4 regions of the Cellvibrio chitinivorans genome follow, and region 2 is predicted to be linked to each of the others. Evidence: predicted binding sites of a transcription regulator. Region 2 holds the regulator's gene; each other region holds the start of a gene.
The links. Region 2 encodes sigma-54, which starts transcription at its own class of promoters, with help from an activator protein. Its sites were predicted from a motif close to TGGCACANNNNTTGCNNT; they were not measured.

Region 1: the regulator sigma-54 is predicted to act here: its motif matches at 3,950-3,967, upstream of flgA (flagellar basal body P-ring formation chaperone FlgA).
Region 3: the regulator sigma-54 is predicted to act here: its motif matches at 2,405-2,422, upstream of SPL68_RS11640 (pilin).
Region 4: the regulator sigma-54 is predicted to act here: its motif matches at 1,275-1,292, upstream of glnA (type I glutamate--ammonia ligase).

The regions. Positions count from the first base shown of each region.
Region 1 covers NZ_JAYKKN010000004.1:261,397-267,523, reverse strand. The annotation lists gene SPL68_RS13135 (alkaline phosphatase) at 1-83, opposite strand, end outside; gene SPL68_RS13130 (alkaline phosphatase) at 110-1,684, opposite strand; gene SPL68_RS13125 (GreA/GreB family elongation factor) at 2,161-2,547, opposite strand; gene SPL68_RS13120 (helix-hairpin-helix domain-containing protein) at 2,803-3,039, opposite strand; gene flgA (flagellar basal body P-ring formation chaperone FlgA) at 3,106-3,765, opposite strand; gene flgB (flagellar basal body rod protein FlgB) at 4,013-4,390, shown strand; gene flgC (flagellar basal body rod protein FlgC) at 4,393-4,821, shown strand; gene flgD (flagellar hook assembly protein FlgD) at 4,821-5,495, shown strand; gene flgE (flagellar hook protein FlgE) at 5,525-6,127, shown strand, end outside.
Region 2 covers NZ_JAYKKN010000005.1:7,730-13,856, reverse strand. The annotation lists gene SPL68_RS13870 (YhdP family phospholipid transporter) at 1-322, shown strand, start outside; gene yjgA (ribosome biogenesis factor YjgA) at 411-929, opposite strand; gene SPL68_RS13860 (HPr family phosphocarrier protein) at 1,032-1,304, opposite strand; gene rapZ (RNase adapter RapZ) at 1,308-2,177, opposite strand; gene ptsN (PTS IIA-like nitrogen regulatory protein PtsN) at 2,206-2,655, opposite strand; gene hpf (ribosome hibernation-promoting factor, HPF/YfiA family) at 2,750-3,040, opposite strand; gene SPL68_RS13840 (RNA polymerase factor sigma-54) at 3,216-4,874, opposite strand; gene lptB (LPS export ABC transporter ATP-binding protein) at 5,076-5,801, opposite strand; gene lptA (lipopolysaccharide transport periplasmic protein LptA) at 5,807-6,127, opposite strand, start outside.
Region 3 covers NZ_JAYKKN010000003.1:414,174-420,300, reverse strand. The annotation lists gene SPL68_RS11650 (type II secretion system F family protein) at 1-429, opposite strand, end outside; gene pilB (type IV-A pilus assembly ATPase PilB) at 434-2,164, opposite strand; gene SPL68_RS11640 (pilin) at 2,473-2,970, shown strand; gene SPL68_RS11635 (hypothetical protein) at 3,039-3,719, shown strand; gene nadC (carboxylating nicotinate-nucleotide diphosphorylase) at 3,767-4,627, opposite strand; gene SPL68_RS11625 (DUF1631 domain-containing protein) at 4,845-6,127, shown strand, end outside.
Region 4 covers NZ_JAYKKN010000001.1:870,259-876,385, reverse strand. The annotation lists gene glnA (type I glutamate--ammonia ligase) at 1-1,117, opposite strand, end outside; gene SPL68_RS03715 (cation:proton antiporter) at 1,690-2,898, shown strand; gene SPL68_RS03710 (methyl-accepting chemotaxis protein) at 2,973-4,595, opposite strand; gene SPL68_RS03705 (methyl-accepting chemotaxis protein) at 4,762-6,127, opposite strand, start outside.

The DNA of each region.
Region 1 (6,127 bases), on a different contig from region 2:
TTGGCTTCAGCGGCAACAACAGAGTTAGCGCTCATAGCGGCAGCACAACTTAAAATGGCGCCACTTAAAAAAGATCGTTTCATTGCATTCTCCTACTTTAAGGGGCGGGTTATTCCAGATTGATGGCTTGTTTGATCAGACCGAAAACGTCGGTGTTATCGATAACGCCGTGGAAGTTTTCTGCGCCCATACCTTTTGCACCCAGAAATACATCGCCACCGCCGTGGGTTTCGCTGTCTAACTGGATAACCGCTTCTTGCAGATAGTCGTTACCGCTAGTGGTGGTTTCATCCAAAGCAACACGCGTGGTTGGGCGGTTAGGGCCGTTACCGAAGGCGAGAATGGTGTAAGGATTGCCATTGATGTCTGTCGTTGGCTGGCCTTTGCTTGGGCCATTGGCGTAGCTTTTTACCAAGCCCAAAATACCGGCGTGAGTGTCAGTGGTTTTATCGGTGCGCTCGGCGTATCCATTGATGACCAGAGTATGGTCGTGGTCAGCAGTTACGACGATCAAAGTGTTTTCCAAACCTGGGTCAACCGCTTCCATTTTTTCCAGCGCGAGTTTGATGGCGTTATCGAATGCGATACCGTCGGTCAGTGCGCGTTTGGCGTTGCTAGCATGCAGTGCGTGGTCGATACGACCGCCTTCCACCATCAGGAAGAAGCCTTTATCGCGCTGGCTCAGAATGTCGATCGCTTTACCGGTCATTTCCGACAGGCTTGGCTCAGAAGCAGGGCGATCCAATTCATAGTTCATATCGCTGCTGGTAAACAGACCGAGCAGTTTTCCAGTGCTGTTCGCTGCTGCCGACAATTCAGCAGAAGTCGTTACATAGCTGTAGCCCGCAGTTTTCATTTCGTTTACCAGATTGCGGCTATCAGTGCGGCGACCACCTGATTCGGTGCTGGGTAAGAAGTGGCGTTTACCACCACCCAAAACTACGTCGATGCCATCGCCCAATGCAGTGTTAAAGCCTGCACCGTTGGGAACCATTTGCGCAGCAATAGTGTTTTCGCCGTTGCGATTACACACGTGTGCGTAGGTGGTTGCTGGTGTTGCGTGAGTGATACGTGTGGTGCTCACTACACCCGTTGCAAAGCCTTGGGCTTTCATCTGCTCAAGCAGAGTAGGAACAGATTCGCCGTTGCCTGCTTCACAGGTGCTGTTGCCACTTGCATCTACATACTGAGTACCGTCGGTGCGATAAGCATTGGTGCTGGTGCTCATGGAGATAACTTCGTTCTTCATCTTCACACCGGTCATGTAAGCTGCCATCGATGGGGCGCTATCGGTTACCTGACCATCGGCAGAGTAGGTGCGAACAAACGCCGTTTCGGGAAGCGTATCGATAGTGATGCTGCCCGCTTCACCGGCTTCATAAATACGCATCGCGGTGAGGGTGGTGATTCCCATGCCATCGCCGAGGAAGAACAATACGTTTTTCTTAGCCACTGGTGCCGCGCTTGAACTGCTTTCGCTAGAGCTGCTGGCTACAGGTTCGCTGCTGGCTACAGGTTCGCTGCTGGCACTGGATGATGCAGGCGCGCTGCTTGAGCTTGATGCTGGGGCGCTGCTCGCGCTTGAAATACTGCTGGAGCTATTGTTGTTCTTGTTGTCATCGCTGCCGCCACAGCCGGTCAATACCGCGGCCAGCGTCAGTCCTGTCACTGTTAATCGCTTCATGGGGTAATCCTGTTTTCTTGGGTTACTGCTCCAAACTTCAGGGGGAAGATGGATACAGGCGCCAGTATCAGGATCGATTATTACGAGAATATTTAGTTATGTTGTAACAGTTGTGTGGGTGGTGAATTAAAACGAGGGTGAGATTTAAGATAAAAAAGCAGCGTCCTTGCTGCTAGTGATGGCTGCAACGGTTATTATTTTTATAGTGGAAGACGGGGATTAAAGGTTTATTACGGTCTTTTCTTTACGCTTTTCTTTTTTATCCCTGCGTTTGTCTTTTAACGATTTTTGCGGTTCTTTTTTGGTCTTTTCTTTAGACATTTCATCTGCTCCCAATCACGCATTAAGTGAGCTTCTTTGAATATGCCGCTGTGTATTCGCGGAAGTGCATTGGTGTTTGTTTCACCTGAGTTTTATCTTTGGCGAGCGGCAAATTAATGCATGCATGAGTTAATCCCTCCTGATAATTTGTGTGGTCAGTTTTCCTCTATTCGCACCACGCGAAACATTTCAGTGCGAAAGAAAATTTTTATTTCTATTACATCGCCTGCAATTCGCCCTAAAAGCTCTCGCCCAAGTGGTGATAGGCAAGAAATAAAACCTTTTTCTGGTGCGCTATCGCGTGAATTGGTTAGCGTCAGGATGATGACTTCTTTTTCTTTTACATCAAACAAAGTCACCTTGTCGCCAATAGCAATGCGGCGTGTCTGTGTCTTCGTTGTTTTTGTCTGGTTTTCTAACAGGGCAAGTGACGCTGCTAGCTCAGTTGGATTGAGTACTATGCTCCAGGGCATGTGATAAGTTTTTTGGCGAGCGCAATCGCCCATTCGTTTTTGCAAACGATTGATATAGTGAGAGAGCAATTTATTTCTCCGGTGCAAAGAAATACCGCCCAAATATGGGTGCTATTTAAATGAATGAATAAAATGGAGATAAAAATAGGCGCGAGCGAAAATTCGCTCGATTAACGGGGGAAGGCGAGAGAAACTCTTTTTAAGATAAAACGAAGTAAAGCGTGCATAAAAATAAAATCGTGATGTTGCTTAGGGGCGGAGCAATCATAGCTACAATAAAATTTAAGTCAACCGAATATAAACTTCATTCACAGCGTACAACTTTTATAAACCTTGTTTTGCTCTGTTGATTGCGGAAGTTACTGCTGAACGTGCCTGAGGGCTGTTTTTCCAGCAGCTACTTCTAAGCATTGAAGCGACCATTTCGGCTATTTCCGTTGCATCGTAAGTTGCTAGTTCTGAAAATGAATTTATACCTATTTCTTCAAAGCGTTTGATTACTGTGGGGCCTACGCCTTTAAGTTCCAATAGAGCAGCTTTTTCATGTTCATTAAATGCCATTTTGTATTCCTAATTAAAAATTAAGACGCATCTTGCCATAAAGCTGCACTTTAATTTTTGTGATTTTTAAAACGTACTCGTCACAACGCCATTCTCCAACACCTTCGCCTCAATCGTTTTTCCGCTGGATAAATTTTTTACGCGGATGACTTCATCTTTATTGCCGTTCTCCAGCGCTTCGCCGGGCATGGCGGCGGTGATGCCGTCGCGATTGGCGGTGATTTTTAGTTTGTCGCCGCGTTTGACTAATTGCGGTTGGTCGATGAAATCCGGGCTGAGCATTTGGTTGGCGCGGATGCGGCGCTTGGCGCCCATGCCGGCGACTTGATCGAGGCGGTGATAGAAACCGCGATTGGCGCGGGTGATTTCTTGCTCCTGTAATTGCAATTGCGCGCGAGTAATAGTGTCGCCGCGATTGATGACCGCGCTGGTGACAACTACCGGCAAAAACACCTGCATATCGCTGCTGACTTTTACCGGCCAGCCTTTGAGCGTTTGGCCGGTGCATTCAAGCGTAAGTTGCTGGCGCGATAAGCGGCCGCTGCTGCCACCACTCACCTTGATCGAGTTGGGGCAGGGCGCGATGGTGTTGGTGCTGCCGATCGGGGTGTTTTCTATTACTACACGCAGGCCTTGCCAGCCATTGGCTTGGGCTTGAGTGTCCATCATTTGCTGCAAGTAATTGCGTGCAGCCTCATCGATTTGCTGCGCGGCGGTTTGAGCCATTGCGCTTTCTGCAATTAATCCTGCCCAGATCACCAACAGCCACTTGGATGCGGAAAAACCTTTTCCCCTTGTCTTTCCCCTTTGGTCCAAATGCGGAAATCCGGCTGTGATTTTGCTGCGTTTTGTATTTAAAAAGTTCAATAAAATCAATTTGATACGCCTCGTTATGGGTGTGGGCATAGTTCCTGCTAAAGCTGTGCCATATCGACCCAATGTGTTGTTTGAATCAAGAGTAGGCATTTGGATTATGAGTATAGGTATTGATAAAGCCTTGGGCATTCACGCGCAGGCGCTCGACTTGCGGGTGCAGCGCAGCGAGATTCTCGCCGCCAACCTCGCCAATGAAGATACGCCCGGTTTCCAAGCGCGCGATATCGATTTTGCGCGCGAGCTGAATTACGCCGATTCCCCTTTTGATATCGGCCAGATTTCTATCGCCGGTGATGGCGATTCAGCTCCGCAGCTGATGTACCGCACACCGATGCAGGCATCGCTCGATGGCAACACCGTCGATCTGAGTATGGAGCAGGCCAACTTCTCCAAAAACTCGATGGATTTCCAAACCAGCCTGACCTTTTTAAACATGAAATTCCAAGGGCTGAAGTCAGCCATAGAGGGGCGCTAAGCATGGCTTTTGATTCGATTTACAAAATCGCCGGTTCGGCGATGGGCGCGCAAACCGTTCGCCTCAATACCATCGCCAGTAATTTGGCCAACGCCGATTCCGCCGCCACCCGTGCGGAAGATGTGTATCAAGCGCGCAAGCCGGTGTTTGCGGCGATTTACGAGAACGATCAAATGACCCGCGGCCAAGGTATGGGCGGCGCTCATGTACAGGTGCTGGATGTGATCAGCGCTGGCAATGAGCCGCAGCGTCGCTATGAGCCAAATAATCCACTCGCCGATCGCGATGGTTATGTGTTCTACGCCGATATTAATCAGATTGAAGAAATGACCGACATGATGGCGGCCACTCGCAATTACGAAACCAACGTGGAAGTGCTCAATCGCGTTAAGGGCATGCAGCAGGGTCTGCTGAAGTTGGGAGAAGCCTGATGACGACGGTTACTAACAACACAGTTTCAAATCCTTACAGCATTGATCAAGTCACCAGCCAAACGGTGAATGTGAGCGATGCGACCCAGATGGAAAACAATTTCATCAGCCTGATGGTGGCGCAAATCCAGAATCAGGACCCGACCAAACCCGTCGATAGCACCGAGTTCCTCAACCAGTTTTCGGCCATGAGTCAGGTTAAGAGCATGGAAAACATGACCAGCCTGAGCAAAAGCAATCTGGTGTTGATGGACAACTTACAGACCCTGACCGCCGCTGGATTGGTAGGGCAGGAAGTAAAGGTTGCGGTGGATAGCGTTCAAGTTGGCACCGACACCATCAATGGCAAATTCAATCTGGAGCATTCCGCGAGCGCAGTGGAACTCAAGCTCACCGATAGCAATGGTGTAAGCCAATCGATTCAGCTGGGTAGCAGGACCGCTGGCTTGGTATCGGTTGCGATTGATCCAGAAGAGCTGGGACTGGCTCCGGGTAGCTACTCGGTAGAAGTCATTAGCGATAGCGGTGAATACCCGACGCTGGAAGTGTCTGGCCTCGTCAGCAATGTGCGCGTGAGCGCGGAAGGGCCGGTATTGGAAGTGGCGGGTGCCGGTTCAGTGCCGTTTTACAAGATCACGGAATTCGGTCAGGCGCCGATTGCCGGGTTGCTTTAGTTCAATTTCATCATTAACGGGAGAACCCCATGAGCTTCAATATCGCCCTGACCGGCCTGAGCGCCGTCAACGACCAACTCGATAGCATCAGCAACAACATTTCCAACGTAGGCACTACGGGCTTTAAATCCTCGCGCACTGAGTTCGGCAGCATCTATTCCGACAGCATGGCGATGGGTGTGGAAGTGCTGCGCGAAACCCAAAGCATCAGCAAAGGTGGTTCATTGGTGACTACCGGCCGCGAGACGGATTTGGCCATCTCTGGCGGCGGTTTCTTTATGACCAAAGCCTCAACCGGTGAAACCAACTACACCCGTGCCGGTGTATTTGGCACTGACAAAAACAACTACATCGTCAACGCCAGCGGCCAGCGTTTGCAAGGCTATCCGGTGGATGGCAGCAATCGCCTGCAAACCGGTTCATTGAGTGATATGCAGCTGAAAAATGCCAATATCGCCGCCAAAGCAACAGACAAACTCGACTTTGTAATGAATCTGGATGCTAACGAATCCACTCCGACTATCGTTCCATTTGATCCAAACAACATCGATACCTACAACTCCACCTACACCACCAAGGTGTTTGATTCGCAAGGTAAAGAGCACACCCTGACCCAATACTTTGTGAAAACC
Region 2 (6,127 bases):
GTCCAGCGGCATGCAGATGGCGGGCACCATCAATATGCGCAAAGAAACCCTGAATACCCGCTTGGTAGCCACTTTGCCGGTAGCAGGCAATGTGACTTTCTATGCGGTGCTGGCAGCAGGTTTACCTGCAGCGGCGGGTATCTATGTGGTGAGCAAGCTGTTCAAGAAGCAGGTGGATCAGGCAACCAGTGTCAGCTACACGATTACCGGCAGTTGGGATGATCCCAAAATGCGTTTTGATCGCCTGTTTGAAAGCGAAAAAAGTCTGCGTGAGAGCGTAAATAAAGAGGAAGCTGCCGAGCAAAAGCCTCCTGATCAATAGCCGCGGAAATCAGGAATGAGTAGCAAGCAACAGCAAATAATAGAAAGGGCGCTCAATGGCGCCCTTTTGGTATTTGAACAGCAGGTTTTTAATCCTGACTTTCAAGTGCTTCGCGAATAAAGCCAAAGAGTTTACGTGCGCTTGCAGGCGGCTTGTTTTCTTCGCGCTCTTTTTGCGCGCTGCGAATCAACTGGCGTAGGTGTTGAACATCAATACCGGGGCAAGAGGTTACAAGTGTTTGGAAGATTTGCTTGTCGCCCTCAATCAGCAAGTCGCGATAACGCTCTACCTGATGTTGACGATGCACGTATTGATCGCTGCGGTTTTGCAACTTGTCCACCGCAGCTTTAATTTCTTCGTGATTACCTTCGCGCATCAAGCGTCCAATGTATTGGATCTGACGGCGGCGCGCTTCTTTGGGTGGCATTTTGCGCGCGATATAAATCGCATCCAGCATCTCTTCGCTCAGCGGGATCTGGGCGAGTTGCTTTTCATTCATGGTGATAAAGCTTTCACCCAGCGCTTGTAGTGCGTGCATATCGCGTTTGACCTGCGATTTGCTCAGGATGTAATCATCGGGATTGATATCGTCGTAGTTGTAAACCATGGCAGTGCTGTCGATGCTGAATCAATAAAAGGGCGCGCAGCTTAGAGCAGTTGGTGCAGAACAACAACCTTTGCGGCTGGCATTGGTTAAACAATAGGCGATTTATTCGCCTTCTTCAAAGCGGTCGGCGATAAGCGCGCGTATCGCGCAGAGTGCAGCCTCGGCGTCATCGCCTTCCACACTGACTTCTAAAGGGGTGCCTTGGCTGGCGGCCAGTAGCATTAATGACATCACACTTTTGGCATCGGCCCAGTTGCCTTCGCCTACACGCGCCTGCACCTTGGCCTGATACTGGTTGGCTAGAGTTGCAAGCTTGGCGGCCGCGCGGGCATGGAGACCGCGTTTGTTGATGATGTCGAGAGTTTCGGTGTACATGATCTAGTGTTTTTTGTGTTTGTTAATATCGCGATGACGAACCTGCACATCGCTAAATATCTGGTCGAAGTGTTTTTGTAAGCGTTCGGATAAGTACACTGAGCGGTGTTGTCCGCCAGTACAGCCAATAGCGATAGTGATGTAGCTGCGATTATTAGCCTGATAGCGCGGCAACCAGCGGGCCAGATAATGCTCGATATCCTCGTACATCTCCTTCACGGTCACCTGCTCTTCAAGAAAATCGATGACCTCCTGGTCCTTACCTGTCTGTGGGCGCAAGCTGGGCTTCCAATGCGGATTGGGCAGGCAGCGGGCATCGAATACCAAATCTGCATTAACAGGTACGCCGTGTTTGAAACCAAAGGATTCAAACAAAATCGCCATGGTCGATTCACTGCGGCCAACCACGCGCTCTTTTACCAAGTCGCGCAATTCATGCAGATTAAGATGACTGGTATCGATTACCTGATCGGCGCAGTCACGGATCGGCTCTAGCAGTGCATCTTCTGCACTGATTGCTTCCTCCAAACTGGTGTGCTTGTCAGACAGCGGGTGTTTGCGGCGGGTTTCACTGAAGCGTTGAATTAATACCGCTGGCTGCGAATCCAGAAACAGGGTTTGGAAGGGCAGGTGCGCCTCTTTGAGCGTGCTAATCATCTGCGGGAAGATCGCCAAATCTTGCCATGCATTGCGCACATCTATACCAATCGCAAAGCGGTGTTGGTCATCTTTGTGGATTTGAATCTGGGCGACTAATGCGGGTAGGAGGCTAACGGGCAGGTTATCAATACAGTTGAAACCCACGTCTTCAAGGACGTGAAGCGCTGTACTTTTCCCCGAGCCGGACAGGCCGCTGACAATCACCAGATGCATAAGCAAATCCTGATAATGAAAAATCTATTTAATTGGTAAGTGCAGCTTCAAACAGTGCTTCATTACTACTTGCCGCACGCAGGCGTTGGCGATAGTCACTTTTGTTCAGCGCTTCAGCCAAGGCAGCGAGTGTTTGCAAGTGTTCGCTGTGCGCATCTTGCGGCACTAACATGGCAAACAGAATATCGACAGGTTGTGAATCGATAGCATCAAATTCGATTGGGTCAGCCAAGGTAATCAAGGCGCCAACCGTGCCACTGCAGTGTTCGATGCGACAGTGGGGGATGGCAATGCCGTGGCCAATGCCAGTAGAGCCGAGGCGTTCGCGGCCAATCAGACTGCGGAAGAGTTCGTCGGCGTCAATGTCAGGAATATCCTGGGCAATGGTATTGGCCAAAATTTCCAGAGCGCGTTTTTTACTGCCCGCTTCAATACCGCACAGGGTGCGGCCGGGGCTAATCAGGGATTGAATTTGCATGGCAAGGTATGCTGGGCATCTCTCAATAAGGAATGCCGGCACCCTGGGTAAGGGTGGCGGCATCGGGTCTATTAATGATGTGAGCGTCCGCGGGTTAGCGGTGGCTGCGCATCTTCTCTTTGTGCTTGATCAATTGGCGGTCGAGCTTATCGACCAATGCATCAATTGCGGCATACAGATCTTCATGAGTTGCATCGGCAAATATATCTTTGCCGCTAACATGAATAGTGGCTTCAGCTTTTTGGATTAATTTGTCTACCGAGAAGATGACATTGGTGCTCGTGATGCGGTCGTGGTGATTGTTCAGTCGATCCAGCTTGCCGGTAACGTAATCTCTCATCGAATCAGTAACTTCTACGTGGTGACCGCTGATATTTATTTGCATAGAAACTTCCTCTCGCTAGAAACAAAAACGGTTGCGGGTTGCGCAACCCTCGCATACATCCATTCATTCTCATCCGAACTTTTGATAGGTGTTCTAACCTGTGATTTCTACGGGCTATCTCATTGCGTACCCGAAATCATATGTTTAGTTCCCGTTGTGATTTGACGGGAGCTAATTAAATCGTTTTGCGTTCATTAGACGGTGGAATATTGAGCGATTCCCGATACTTGGCGATGGTGCGGCGCGCAACCTGGATACCTTGCTCCGCAAGTAAATCAGTAATTTTGCTATCGCTCAGTGGCTTCTTGGGATTTTCGGCGCTCACCAGTTTTTTGATGATGGCGCGAATCGCCGTGGATGAGCACTCGCCGCCGCTATCGGTGCTGACATGGCTGGAGAAAAAGTATTTCAGCTCAAAAATACCCTGTGGGGTGTGCATGTATTTTTGGGTGGTCACACGCGAAATAGTGGATTCGTGCATTTCTACAATTTCGGCAATATCGTGCAGCACCAGCGGTTTCATCGCCTCGGGACCGTAATCCAAAAAGCCGCGCTGCTTTTCGACGATGCAGCTCGCTACTTTGAGTAGTGTTTCGTTACGGCTTTGCAGGCTTTTCAGGAACCAGCGCGCTTCTTGTAGGTTGTCTTTCAGGAAGGTGTTGTCGCTGCTGGAATCGGCACGCTTGACCATGGAGGCATAGTCGGCATTGATCCGTAAGCGCGGGGCGATATCCGGGTTTAGCTCAACAATCCAGCGGCCATCGCGCTTTTCCACGAATACATCGGGCACGACATATTCGGTATCGCCGGTGGCAATCATGTCGCCCGGGCGTGGGTTTAAGCTTTGGATTAACGCGACCGCCTGACTCAATTCTGCTTCTTTGAGTTTGGTGCGGCGCATTAACTGGCGATAATCGCGGCTGCCAAGCACCGGCAAATACTGTTTTACGATCAGCTTGGCTGAGTCTAGAAGTGGTGTTTTGGGGTCAAATTGCTGCAATTGCACCAGCAGACACTCGGACAGGTTTTGGCTGCACACACCGCAAGGGTCAAACTGTTGCAGGAGTTTTTGTACTGCAACAACTTCATCCAGCTCCAGCTCTTCCAAATCGCTGCCCATGCCTTCGAAGATTTCTTCGATGCTGATGGAGAGCATGCCGCTGGGTTCTACTGCATCAATAATGGCCATGGCCAGAATGCGGTCGCGATCCGACATGGGAGTCAGATTCAGTTGCCACATCAAGTGATCATAGAGGGAGTCAGTTGCGGCGCGACGGCTTTCAAAATCGCTGTCTTCGTTGTCGTAATTACTGCCGCTGCCGCTTGAAGAAGCTTGGTAAACATCATCCCAGCTGGTATCTACCGGCAGGTCGCTTGGGATTGAGTCGCTCCAGTCACCGCTGTCGGCGCTGAAGCTGTCGCCTTCGCCGTACACATCGCTATCACCAAAGGATTCGGTATCGCCACTGAAGCTTTCGCTTTCACCAAAAGAGTCGCCACTGTCGTTGTAGTTATTGCTTTCGTTGTAGTTGTCAGTAGCTGATGAGAAGTTTTCGCTGGCGGTAAAGTCGGTGCCGTGGTCGGTTCCAGCTTCGGCGGCGATTTCCAATTGGCGCGTGTAATCCGTCTGATCCTGTTCGCTGCCTTCGTATTCCGTGGATGAGCTGGGAGAGTCATAGCCCTCTTCGACTTCCAGCATAGGATTGGAATCGAGCGCTTCCTGAATCTCTTGTTGCAGGTCCAATGTCGATAATTGCAAAAGGCGAATAGCCTGTTGCAACTGGGGAGTCATGGTCAGCTGTTGACCGAGTTTGAGCTGGAGAGATTGCTTCATTATGTGAACGACAAACCCTTATAAAGCAGGATGAAAAACATCAGATAGGTGGAGTTTAGTCAGGGTTTGGCGCGCAAGCAATACGGCTAAGCAAGCTTTGTGCCTAATGAATAAAGATTGTTACTTGTCAAGTTGTTTGTGTGTTGCCTATGGTGCTGTTGAACGGTGTTTGGTAACACACAAACATTTGAAATTCTGGCTTTAGAGGCGGAAGTGTTCGCCTAGATAAACTTCGCGCACCTTGCTATTACTCAGTACGGTGTCGGCATTGCCTTCGGCAATAATGTGGCCTTCGCTCACGATATAAGCTGTTTCACAGATATCCAGTGTCTCGCGTACGTTGTGATCAGTAATCAGGACACCGATGCCGCGATCTTTCAGGTGGCGAACAATCTCTTTGATATCGTTTACCGAAATAGGATCAACCCCGGCAAAGGGTTCGTCGAGCAGGATAAATTTAGGGTCAGTTGCCAGCGCACGAGCGATTTCCACCCGGCGGCGTTCACCGCCAGACAGTGCCATACCCTGACTGTCGCGGATGTGAGTGATGTGAAATTCGTTCAGCAGCGACTCCAGTTTTTCGTTGCGCTGCGCGCGATCCAAATCCTTGCGCGTCTCCAGAATCGCCATGATGTTATCGGTCACTGTGAGCTTGCGGAAAATCGACGCTTCTTGCGGCAAGTAGCCAATGCCTGCGCGAGCGCGGCCATGAATTGGCAGATTGGTGAGATCGAGATCATCGATAAAAACAGTGCCGTTATCGGCAGGAACCAAGCCTGCAATCATATAAAAGCAGGTAGTTTTGCCTGCGCCGTTAGGACCTAGCAGGCCGACGATGTGGCCACTTTCTACGGTGATGGACACATCGATAACAACCTGACGTTTTTTGTAGCTTTTGGCGAGGTGGCGTGCGTGCAGACTAGGCATAAAGATTATTGCGCAGCGTTGGAAGATGATTGGGAGGAGCGTGGGGCTTTGTTGCCACGCTGGATAATCTCGATGTCGCCACCCTTGGGCGGAATAACAATTTCGATGCGTTGACCTTGACCGGTTGTGCTCTTGGTGCCAGCGGCTTTCATCACTTCTTTAAGCAGATCGTAATCAATGTGCGGGCCACTCATGACTGCGCCGTTTTGCTCGACCGACGCATCCTCAATCAATATCAGGTGTTCATTGTTGGGTGTATAGGTGATTTGTTTTGCGGCAGCGGTGACTATGCCTTGATCATGATCGGGTTGCTGCTGAAAGCGCGC
Region 3 (6,127 bases), on a different contig from region 2:
ATTTGCAAAGCCGCCGCCTGCTGCAACGCTATCTCTAATTTGCAAAACCATTTTACGTAAATTCGGGTTTTCCAAGCCATCGGCAACAATATCAAATGCCTGTACCAGCGGCACGCCAGCTTTCATCATGGTTGCCATTTGGCGGGAAAAAACAGCAATATCTGCTGGTTTAATTGCTTTGCCGCCTGAGCCGAATAATGGCTTGGCCTTTTTGGAAACAGAACGGGCGGTAATCCCTTGTTTTGCCAGCAGGGTTTTTACAATGGTGGGGCTGCCGCCATTAATTTCGCCCTGGATTTTATTGCCTTTTTTATCCACCCCTTTATATACATAAGTATTAATGGTGGGCGTTTGTTTGGCTCTTGTGGCAGCGGCTTTTGATTTTGTTGCAGTTGCGCTGGTTGATTTCGCAGTAGTTGTTATTGCCATGGAATTAATCCTTGGTGACTCTGTTGGCCTCTTCGAGGCTGGTTAATCCCATTGCGACTTTACGCAATGCGGAGATTCGTAAGTTATTAAAGCCTGCGTCTTTGGCTGCACGAGCAATTTGGAGTGAATTGCCGCCTTCCATTATAAGGTTCGCAATCAGCGGGGTGATGCGAACTACTTCATATACACCTACACGTCCTTTATAACCACCATTGCACTTATCGCAACCAACAGGGTGAAACAGCTGGAATTCTGCGCGCGGAATACCTATTTCGTCAAACCCCTCTTGGGTGAGAATGTCAGCGGGAATATCCGTCGCAGGTTTTTTACAGGTTGTACATAAACGGCGTGCAAGGCGCTGTGCAATAATAAGGCTCACGCTGGTGGCAACGTTAAACGCAGGAACACCCATATTTAATAAACGCGTTAGCGTTTCTGGTGCGGAGTTGGTGTGCAGGGTGGATAACACCAAGTGACCGGTTTGCGATGCTTTAATTGCAATTTCCGCAGTCTCCAAATCACGAATTTCCCCTACCATGATGATGTCCGGGTCTTGGCGGAGAAAGGAGCGTAGCGATTCAGCAAACGTCAGGCCCACTCTTGTGTTCATTTGTACCTGATTAATGCCCTCGAGGTTGATCTCAACCGGGTCTTCTGCTGTCGAGATATTCACTTCAGAGGTATTAAGAATATTAAGGCCGGTATAGAGGGATACCGTTTTACCGCTACCGGTAGGGCCGGTAACCAAAATCATCCCTTGCGATTGTGCAAGCGCATCCAAATACAGTTTTTTCTGGTCGTCCTCATAGCCCAATGCATCAATCCCCAATTTCGCAGAACTTGGGTCAAGAATACGCAGCACGATTTTTTCACCGAACAGCGTTGGCAAGGTATTTACACGGAAATCAATTGCGCGGGTTTTGGATACTTTTAATTTGATGCGCCCATCTTGTGGTAAGCGCCGCTCAGAAATATCCATTTGCGACATTACTTTCAAGCGCGCCGCCATACGCGTAGCCAAATTTACCGGCGGGCGCGACATTTCGGTTAATACGCCGTCGGTACGAAAGCGAATGCGGTAGCTTTTTTCATAAGGCTCAAAGTGAATATCCGACGCACCTATTTTGATTGCGTCGAGCAATACCTTATTAATGTATTTAACAATAGGGGCTTCATCCGCTTCACTACCACTTGCGTCATCCGCTTTGGCATTTGGATCGACTGCTTCAATATCGAGGTCATCCAAGTCACCATCAAGTCCGCCAAGTGCATCGCCCAATGTTTCTTCTTGTGCATTTAAATACTTATCAATTGCGGTTCTAAGCTTATCGGCTTCAACCAATACCGCTTCAGTGTTAATGCCTGTATTGAACTTAATTTCGTCTAGCGCATGTAAATCAGTTGGGTCGGTAACCGCTAGAAATAATCGGTTGCCGCGTTTGGCAATGGGTAAGGTATGGTGTTTGCGAATGAGTTTGTCATCTACCAGTTTTTGGGGAATGCTATCGCTATTTAATGCACTTAAATCAAAAACTGGAGAGCCAAATTCTTCTGAAGCAACGCGCGCAACGGTTCGCGCATCAAGAATGCCGTTGTTTACCAAGTGCTGAGCAAGAGGAATTTTTTCTTTTTTCGCTTGAGTGATCGACTTGCCTGCTAATTCGGCGTCCAACAAGTTGTCGGCTACCAAGCGTCGAGCCAATCCATTTAAAGGTACGGGCGCTGAGTTATTCATTAGTATGACCACGGCTATAAATCAACATAAGTGGATTCAACTTTAGCAGTTTTTTTTGCGTAAGCGATACCTTATTGGTTTTGGATACTTTTGGGCGATACGTGATATTTAATAAGCAGCTTAGGTGCTGACGTAAATTGTCAGTAGTTGCCAGCAACTGGTTGTTTTTTTCGTGGCGAGCAGCAGCAGCGCATCGAAATGTTGTTATAGGGTGTAAGTTATTCGGTACTTTCACCGTGTTGGCACATTGTTTGATTGTAACTATATCGTTGTTACCATCTAACCCTAAACGCTATTGGAGTATTGTTATGAAAAAAGCATTGCAAGCAGGTTTTACTTTGATTGAATTGATGATTGTGGTTGCTATTATTGGTATTTTGGCTGCAGTAGCTTTGCCTGCGTACACCAACTACACCGCAAAATCGAAAATTTCCGAGGTTATTTTGGCTGCCTCTTCTTGCCGTACAAGTGTTACTGATGCGATTCAAAATGCATCGGCTGTTGATGTGTCCACTATTCTTCCGAACGTATGTACAATTGAGCAAACTAAGTACGTAGCTTCTGGTAGTGTTGATGCAAATGGTGTAATTGTTGTTGTTGCGGATGAAGCTAATATTGGTAACACTGCTATCACTGCATCAGCAAATGCAATTCGTTTGGTGCCTTATACCGGTTTGGCGGCTGCAGCTACAGCAATAGTTGGTACAACTGATGGTCAGAAGCAAGTATCAGAGTGGCGTTGTGGTCCAGCTGCCACCAACCCAATGCCAAATCAATTTTTGCCCGGTACTTGTCAAAACCCTTAATTTCGTAATTATGTAAGTTTGCAAAAGGTGAGCTAATAGCTCACCTTTTTCGTTTGGGTTGTGAATATATGATAAGTAGGCTCTTAAAAGAAAAGCTACGGGCATTTGCATACCATTTGCTGTTTAGTTGTTGCCTTGCTGGCTTATTAGGAGTATTGGTTTTTATCTTTTGGTATCCAGATGTGTATCGTATTTTCGGTGCTACTGATGGCTTGTTGTTGTTTATTGGTATTGATTTAGTGCTTGGCCCACTTTTGACATTTGTGGCGTTCAACAGTAAAAAACGAGAACTGAAGCGAGATATTTCAATTATTCTAATGCTCCAGTTGTCGGTGTTTGCATTTGGGTTATGGACTGTTTATGAGGAGCGCCCCTATGTTCAAGTTCTTACCCATAAAAATATCTTGATATATTCCCGTAGTGATTTTCAGAGTTTGGCAGTTAGCCTGCCTGAGTCGATCAAGTTAAGTTATGCTGGGCCATACAAAGTATTCATGTATTTGCCTAAGAGTCTTTCCGAGATTAAATCAATAGAGTTCGTTAGCGAGTTTGTAGAACAAAAGCCATTTGGAGCTAGGGCTGATTTGTATCGTTCATTTTTGCATGGAGAGCAATGGGGGTTGAGTGAGGTTTTGGCAAGATTTGAAAAGGATTCTGTCATGAATTGCTATTGGGTTGATGTAATGTCGAAACACTTTGCTGGTAAAGCATGTATTGATATACATGGAGAGTTGATGGTGGTGGAATAATTTATTTTGATTGGGTGTCAGGATTTGACCCCCATCTTTAAAGGCGATTATTCATTATAAAATCGCATCGACAAATCCACCGCTTTACAATGCTTAGTCAACCCACCAATCGAAATAAAATCCACGCCGGTTTCGGCTGTGGGTACTAGCGTTTCTTCATTGATGTTACCTGACGCTTCCAGCTTTGCTTTTCCGGCGGTGATTGCTACGGCTTTTTTCATGTCGTCAATACTGAAGTTGTCGAGCATGATGATGTCGGCATTCGCGGCTAGTGCTTGTTCCAGTTCGGCGAAACTTTCAACTTCAACTTCTACTGGCTTGCCGGGTGCAATTTTATGTGCGGCGGCAATCGCGTTGGCGATTCCACCGCAGGCGGCTATGTGGTTTTCTTTGATTAAAAAGGCGTCGTAAAGACCGATGCGGTGGTTGTGACAGCCGCCGCAGGCGACGGCGTATTTCTGTGCGCTGCGCAGCCCGGGGATGGTTTTGCGGGTGTCGAGCAGCTTTACTTGTGTGTGGGCAACCTGTTGGGCGTAGTGATGGCTGATGGTTGCCGTGCCAGATAGTGTCTGTACAAAATTCAGCGCGACGCGCTCACCGGTGAGCAGACTGCGGGCATTTCCTTTCAGGGTAAATAGAAGGCTGTTGGCGGGAGCTGCTTGCCCATCCTCTATATGCCAAGTGATTTCTACACTTGCATCCAGCTGCTTAAAAATCTCCTCTACCCAGGCTTGGCCGCAGAAAATGCAATCTTCGCGAGTGATGATGCGCGCTTCAGCGGTTTGATCTGCCGGAATGAGTTGAGCGGTGATATCACCTGTGCCTATGTCCTCGGCTAAAGCCAAGGCTACGTTTTTGGTTATGTCGTCAGATAGCTGAGGTAGATTTTTACTGAATAGCTGGTTCATGAGATATGTCGAATTATTAAACAGTTTTGGGTTTAAAACAGGCGGTTTTGGCGCTGTTTTCTTTGACTAATTCCAAAAAGCACTTAAAAAGTCATAAATTTGGCTGTTGGTTATAGCCTTTTGTGATATTGCTCTCGATCTTATCATTTGCCTGCTTGGCCTGTCTTTCGCTTAGTTATACTTCATCTATGCGAGTTTTCACTAATGGTAATCCACCATGTCTGAACAGATGAAATCTGACCCCAAAAAGGTTGTCCATATCCACGCTGATCGCCATGCGGCTGCCAGTTCCCAAGTGGCGCTGACACGCTTGCCTGCGGCTATGCATAGTCTGCGCGACAAAGCGCGCCAGCAACTGCAATTAATGCTGCGCGAGCTGTTTGATAAGGTTGATGATGCCATGTTTGAGTTGGCGGACAAAGCCAACAATAACCACGACCAAAATATCTTTTTTGATTCCATGCGTGAAGTGCGCATTCGCCGTCGCACTATGGAAGGCTCTTTTTTCCGCAGTATCGATATAGGTTTTGCGCAGCTGCTTGACCCAAATGCTTATCGCGATGAAAAACAATCAGCGGATCAAACTGTTTCGCTGGACGATTTGTCATTGGTAAAAAATGACGAATTGGAAGAGATGGTTGCTGTCGATGGCATGATCAACAAAGCCAATGAACAATTTGCTGAATCTATTCAACATTTAACTCTGCGTATTGATCATTTAGTGCCGACTAAGGTTTATCAAAAAAATAATCCGTTGGGCGTTGATGTTATTTGTAATGCGTTTACCGATGCGACCAAATCCTTAAACATCGATGTAAAAGCCAAGCTGGTCTTGTTCAAGCTGTTCGATAATATTGTGATGACCAAGCTGGGCAAATTATTTGATGCGCTTAACCAAGTATTAATTGACGCGAATATTTTGCCGTCATTAAAGCAAGATGTGCGAGCGACCAAGCGTGCACCAACACAGTCTTCTGCTGATCATTACGGTCAAGGCATCAGCGCACAATTTTCTATGGGCGCACAACAAACCGGTGCTGCATCAGGTGGGCTGGTCCAGTCTTATGATGAGCAAACCAATCAGGTATTACAGCAGCTGCGCGGTTTGTTAGGCGCGAATCGCAGTGCACCGCGTGTGCAGTTGCCCGGTGAAGAAATTACCACTCAGGACTTGATGAAAATTCTGTCGCTGGCGCAGCAACAGCATCCAGTGAATGCACTTGCAAACAGTGCTGCACCAGTGAATTTACGCAGTTTGCTGACGGATTTATTGCAGAGTGAAACTCAAACGGCAGCAGCGATTAATCAGGTAGATGATGATGTTATCAATCTGGTTAGCATGATGTTCGAATTCATTTTGGATGATCGCAACCTTGCGGCACCAATGAAGGCGTTGATTGGTCGCTTGCAAATTCCGATGGTGAAAGTTGCCATCGCCGACAAAACTTTCTTTAGCAAAGGTGGTCATCCTGCGCGTCGTTTATTGAATGAAATGGCGAT
Region 4 (6,127 bases), on a different contig from region 2:
ACAGTGCTGCGAAGCACAGGTATGGGTTAGCAGTTGGGTCAGGGAAACGGGTTTCGATACGCTTGGCTTTTTCACCAACAGTGTAAGGAATACGGATAGAAGCAGAACGGTTACGTGCAGAGTAAGCCAGCATTACTGGAGCTTCGAAGCCCGGAACCAAACGCTTGTAAGAGTTGGTAGACGCGTTACAGAAAGCGTTCAATGCTTTAGCGTGCTTGATGATACCGCCAACGTAGTACAGAGCAGTTTCAGACAGACCAGCGTATGCGTCACCAGCGAATTGGTTTTTGCCATTCTTGGTGAAAGACTGGTGAACGTGCATACCTGAACCGTTATCACCGATCAGAGGCTTCGGCATAAAGGTTGCGGTTTTACCGTATTGGTGAGCAACGTTGTGTACGCAGTACTTGAGGATTTGTACTTCGTCCGCTTTCTTAACCAGAGTGTTAGCGCCTACGCCGATTTCACATTGGCCAGCGTTAGCAACTTCGTGGTGGTGAATTTCGATTTCCAGACCCATAGCTTCCATCGCATTACACATAGCGCCACGGATGTCGTGCAGAGAGTCGATTGGAGCAACTGGGAAGTAACCACCTTTTACGCGTGGAGCGTGGCCGTGTTTACCTTCAATGTCATCACCTGACTGCCAGGAAGCCTCTTCAGATTTGATCTTGTAGAAAGAACCGCCCATGCCACTGTGGAAATGAACGCTATCGAAAATGAAGAATTCTGGCTCTGGACCAAACAGGGCGATATCACCCAGACCGGTAGACTTCAGGTACTCTTCAGCGCGCAGACCGATAGAACGTGGGTCGCGGTCGTAACCTTGCATGGTTGCTGGCTCAACGATGTTGCAGCGAACGATGATGGTAGCTTCGTCGTAGAAAGGATCCAGAACAGCAGTTGAATCGTCCGGCATCAGGATCATGTCGGAGTCGTTAATGCCTTTCCAACCAGCGATAGAAGAACCGTCGAACATTTTACCGTCAACGAAGAAACTGTCGTTTACAACGCTTGATGGGAAAGTTACGTGTTGCTCTTTACCTTTGGTGTCGGTGAAACGCAGGTCAATCCAGCGAGCTTCGTGTTCTTTGATCAGGTCTAAAGTCTTAGACATTGAATGCCTCCAAGTTGTAATAGCCCGAAGGCTACGGATTGTGAAAGTTATTACTCTTGGCAAATAACCCGGAACCGGGCGCTTTGCCGAAATTTTTCCCACTTCATCCGGGCGCGACTCATTTCGGTGAGCGGGGCAAGACTAGGGTGTCAGAAAAAGGGCAAAATATATGCCATCTAGGGAAAATAGCAATAAGCCTTTAAAAATAAGGTTTTCAAGCGATAAGGCAAGCTCGCGCAAACAGCAAAAGCACCAATAAAACGCACAAATTTTTATTAATGCACCAAAAACAAGCATTAATTATTTGTTTGCGGCCTCCCTTTTTGTTTCCCTATAAAGCGAGCGCTAGTGTGCCAGTTGCATGCTCCAAATTGCATCACTTTTATCGTCAATTTCCCCTAAAAACCATTAAAGCTGTTTCGCTCATCAAAGGTTATTAGCTTTTATCTAAACACCCTATAGCAACTACCTATAGCTTTGATATCGAATGGCGCGGAAAATCACTGTAGTTTGCGCTGCTCGTGCGTAAACCGCGCGGCCAGGCCATATCAATAAGAACACGAGTTATTCACATGCACATGACAACGACCGAAATTTTCCTGATCGCAATGGTGATCATTTTTACCATTCCCTATTTGATTTGGCGCCTTGGCCGAACGGATTATTGGGCGCCGCTGGTTGTCGTCCAGATCATTATGGGCATAGTGCTCGGCCCGGGCGTGCTGGGCAAAGCCTTCCCCGAGTACTACACATTTGTGTTCAACGCTGATGTGATTAAGTCACTCAACGGTATTGCTTGGTGGGCGGTGATGATTTTTGTGTGGATCGCCGGTATCGAGCTGGATCTGAAAAAAGCCTGGCAATACAAGCGCGAAAGCGGCATCACCGCTGGCTTGGCACTGGGTACACCCCTGTTATTCGGCTGTGGCGCCGCAGTGCTAATGATGGGTGTTAGCGATGGCTGGATGGGGCCAAATGGCATGACTTGGCAGTTCGTGCTGGGCGTGGGTATGGCCTGTGCGGTAACGGCGCTGCCGATTCTGATTTTATTTATGGAAAAGATGGCAATTCTGCGCCAGCCCATTGGCCAGCGTATTTTGCGCTACGCCAGCCTCGATGACATCGCCATCTGGGGTGTATTGGCCTTGATTCTGCTGGATTGGGAGCGCGTTGGGCGCCAGGGAATGTTTCTGGTGGGCTTTACCATCGCCGCTTACGGATTCCGCAAGCTGATGATCGCCATTCAGGAAAAAGACCGCTGGTACTCCGGTTTTATCTGGCTGGCGATCTGCGGCCTCGCGGCCGACTGGGCTGGTTTGCACTTTATGGTCGGCGCCTTCCTCGCTGGGGCAGTGATGGATGCTGACTGGTTTAATCAGGAGGATATGGACAAGCTGCGCCACTTTGTCCTGATGATCATCATGCCCGTATTCTTCCTCAGTACCGGCTTGCGCACTAACTGGGATGTGGGCGGCACTGCGGTGTTTGTCGCCGCCGGCATACTGCTAGTCGCGTCCGTTGCGGGCAAGCTGGCCGGGGTTCACGCCGCGGGTAAGATCCTCAAGTGGGAAAAAGGTGAAGCGTCGATTATCGGCTGGCTGCTGCAAACCAAGGCGCTGATTATGATCATCTTCGCCAATGTGCTGCTCGATAAACAAATCATTACCAGCGAAACCTTTACCGCACTGCTGATTATGGCCGTCGCCAGTACCATGCTGACAGTGCCAGCCGTGGCGCCCAAGCTAGAGCGCATGAAAGAGATTATCTTTCGCGCCAAGTAAATCGCCAAGCCACAGAACAAAAGGGTGAGCCGACATATCGGCTCACCCTTTTTTATTGTGCGAACATCGTTGCGTTAAACCACGAACCGCGCCACCAAACCATTCAAATCCACCGCCAAGCGCGCCAACTCCTGCGCCGAGGCGCTGGTTTGATTGGCACCGGCGGCCGATTGCGTCGATAAATCGCTGATATTCACAATGCTTTTATCTATCTCACGTGCCACCACGGCCTGCTGTTCAGCCGCGCTGGCGATAACCAGATTGCGCTCGCTGATTTTGCCCGCCTGAGCGTAGATCTGATCCAGTGCCACTCCCGATTGCTCCGCCGCTGCCAGCACAGCGCGCGCATAGTCCACGCTCTCGCGCATAGCGCTGACTCCAGTTTGAGTGCCCGCTTGCACGCGCGCCACCATCTGCTCAATCTCTTTGGTTGATGCCTGAGTGCGATGCGCCAGCGCGCGCACCTCGTCGGCCACCACCGCAAAACCGCGCCCTGCCTCGCCGGCACGCGCCGCTTCAATCGCAGCATTGAGCGCGAGCAGATTAGTCTGCTCAGCGATGGCGCGAATCACCTCAAGAATTTGGCCGATAGCACGGGATTCTGTCGCCAGCTCATCAATCTGTACTGATGTTCGGGTCACCCCGGATGACAGGGTTTCGATGGCCTTAATCGTCTCCAACACTTGGTCGTGCCCCTGCTGGGCTAGTTGCGCAGAGGTGCTGGACTCTTCTGCCGTGTTAGTTGCATTGTGTGCCACTTCATCCACCGCGGCGCTCATTTCGGTCACGGCAGACGCTGCCTGTTGGATTTCATCATTCTGGCGTTGCAGGGTGCGCGAGGAATCCTCTGCCACCGCGTGCAATTCCTCCGTCGCCGTTGCCAATTGCACTGCTGAATCGGCGATCTGGCTGATAGCGCTGCGCAAACTGTCTTGCATCGCTCCCAAGGCGACCAGCAAGTGCGCTACTTCATCCTTACCCTGAGCTTGAATCGAGTGGGTTAGATTTCCCTGCGCCACCCGTTCAGTTGCCAACAGGGCGCTGGCGAGCGGGCGCGTAATGCTGCGGGTGGCGGTAACGGCAAGTAAAATCATTGCCACGACTAGCACTGCCAAGCTGCCAAGCAAGGCGGTGCGGCTATTGCTGTAGGTTGAATCCGAGCGCTGTGCGGCGCCTGTTGCGCCCTCATGGCTCACTTGGTTTAGCGCCAACACCACCTTGGTCATAGCATCGGCGAGGGGGTTCAAGCGCCCATCGATAAGATCTTTCGCTGCGGCAAAATTGTTGCCTCGCATCAAGCTGACAACTTCCGCTGAACCGGCAAAGTAGGCGTCGATATTCACCGATAGCTCATCAAACAGGCGTCGTTCTTGCTCCCCTGCCACGCTTTTACCCTTGCTGAGTGCCGTTAAAACATCACTTTTGATGCCATCCAAACGAGTAGCCGTCTGGTTTAATTCATCGGGCGAGTCGCTCAGCGCCGTTCTGATAGTAAAAATGCGAAAGCGCATCAGCGATAGATTCAGCTCTGCAATTCGCTCCTCCAATGGCAGCCAATGCTCCGTTATTTCATTCTCCGCCTCATGCATTTTTTCGGTGCCATTGAGTGCAATACCCCCCAGCACAAATACCCCCAAGACTAACAAGCCAAATGCCAGCGCCAACCGCTGGCCGATCGTCATATTGCGCATCATCATGATTTCTTATTTTCTCCGCATGGGTTAGATCAAACTGTTGTGGCACCAGCACACTAGTGCTCTGGCGCCAAAATCAACATGCGAATTCTGCGCCAACAGCTGCCCCAGCTCAACGGGATATTCAGAAATCTTTTCTTTTCAAATCAGATGCTTATTTAAACGACAGTTAAATCACAAAACGCGCCACCAGCCCATTCAAATCTACCGCTAAGCGCGCCAATTCCTGCGCCGAGGCGCTGGTTTGATTGGCACCGGCGGCCGATTGAGTGGAGAAATCACTGATATTGACGATATTGCGATCCACCTCGCGTGCCACTGCTGCTTGCTCTTCGGAAGCGCTGGCAATCAGCAGATTGCGCTCACTGATTTTGCCCACCTGACGATAAATTTCCTCCAGTGCAGAACCAGCCTGTTCGGCAATACCAAGAGTCTGGCGCGCATAGTCGACACTGCCACGCATGGAATCAACTGTCGCCTGGGTTCCACTTTGTACCTTGGATACCATCTGCTCAATTTCGCGTGTAGACACTTGGGTACGATGCGCCAGCGCACGCACCTCATCCGCTACCACTGCAAAACCGCGCCCGGCTTCACCTGCGCGCGCCGCTTCAATCGCTGCGTTTAGCGCCAGTAAGTTAGTCTGCTCGGCAATGCCACGAATCACATCCAGCACTTTACCAATATCTTTGGATTCCTCGGCCAAGCCTTCTATTTGATGTGAGGTCTTGGTGAATTCACTAGTCATGCTTTCAATGGAAGAGATGGTTTCCTGAACCTTATCGCGCCCCTCATGCGCCAAGCGGGCGGATTGATTAGACTCTTCGGCAGTGCCTGATGCATTGCGCGCCACCTCATCCACCGCTGCACTCATTTCCGTAATCGCCGAGGCCGCCTGTTGAATCTCGCTATTCTGATTTTGCAGATTGCGCGAAGCGTCCTCTGCAACTGCGTGCAACTCCTCAGTCGCCGCTGCCAACTGGGCTGCAGAATCGGAAATGTGGCTGATTGCGCCGCGTAAATTGGCTTGCATCCGTGCGAGCGCCGTCAGCAATTGAGCAGGCTCATCCTTACCAGTAGTGTCGATACGCTGGGTTAAAACCCCTTCAGCTACCGTTTCAGCCGCCTTAACGGCATTAGCGATGGGGAGCGTGATGCTACGTGTAACCACTAGAGCCAATACCAGCGTTAACACCAAGGCTATAGCTATGCTGGTGAGAATCGCAGTGCGGCTACTGTCGTGCGCAGCATCCGATTGCGCGGTCGCGTTGACCGCACCTTCGCTATTGATCTGGTTGAGGTTGAGCAACAACTGGGTCATTTGATCCGCAAGCACATTAAGACGGGTTTCAATCAGGCTCCGAGCTGTGGCGGTGTCACCGATTTGCATAGCGCTAACGACCTCGGCAGAACCTGCGATATAGGCTTGCTTCACCTCCAGTAATTTCCCATAGACTTGCCGCTCGCCGGCTTCGCTGATCAGGCTTTCATAACGCTTGCCAGCCTTGTCCAAATCCTGCCGGATGCTATCGAGC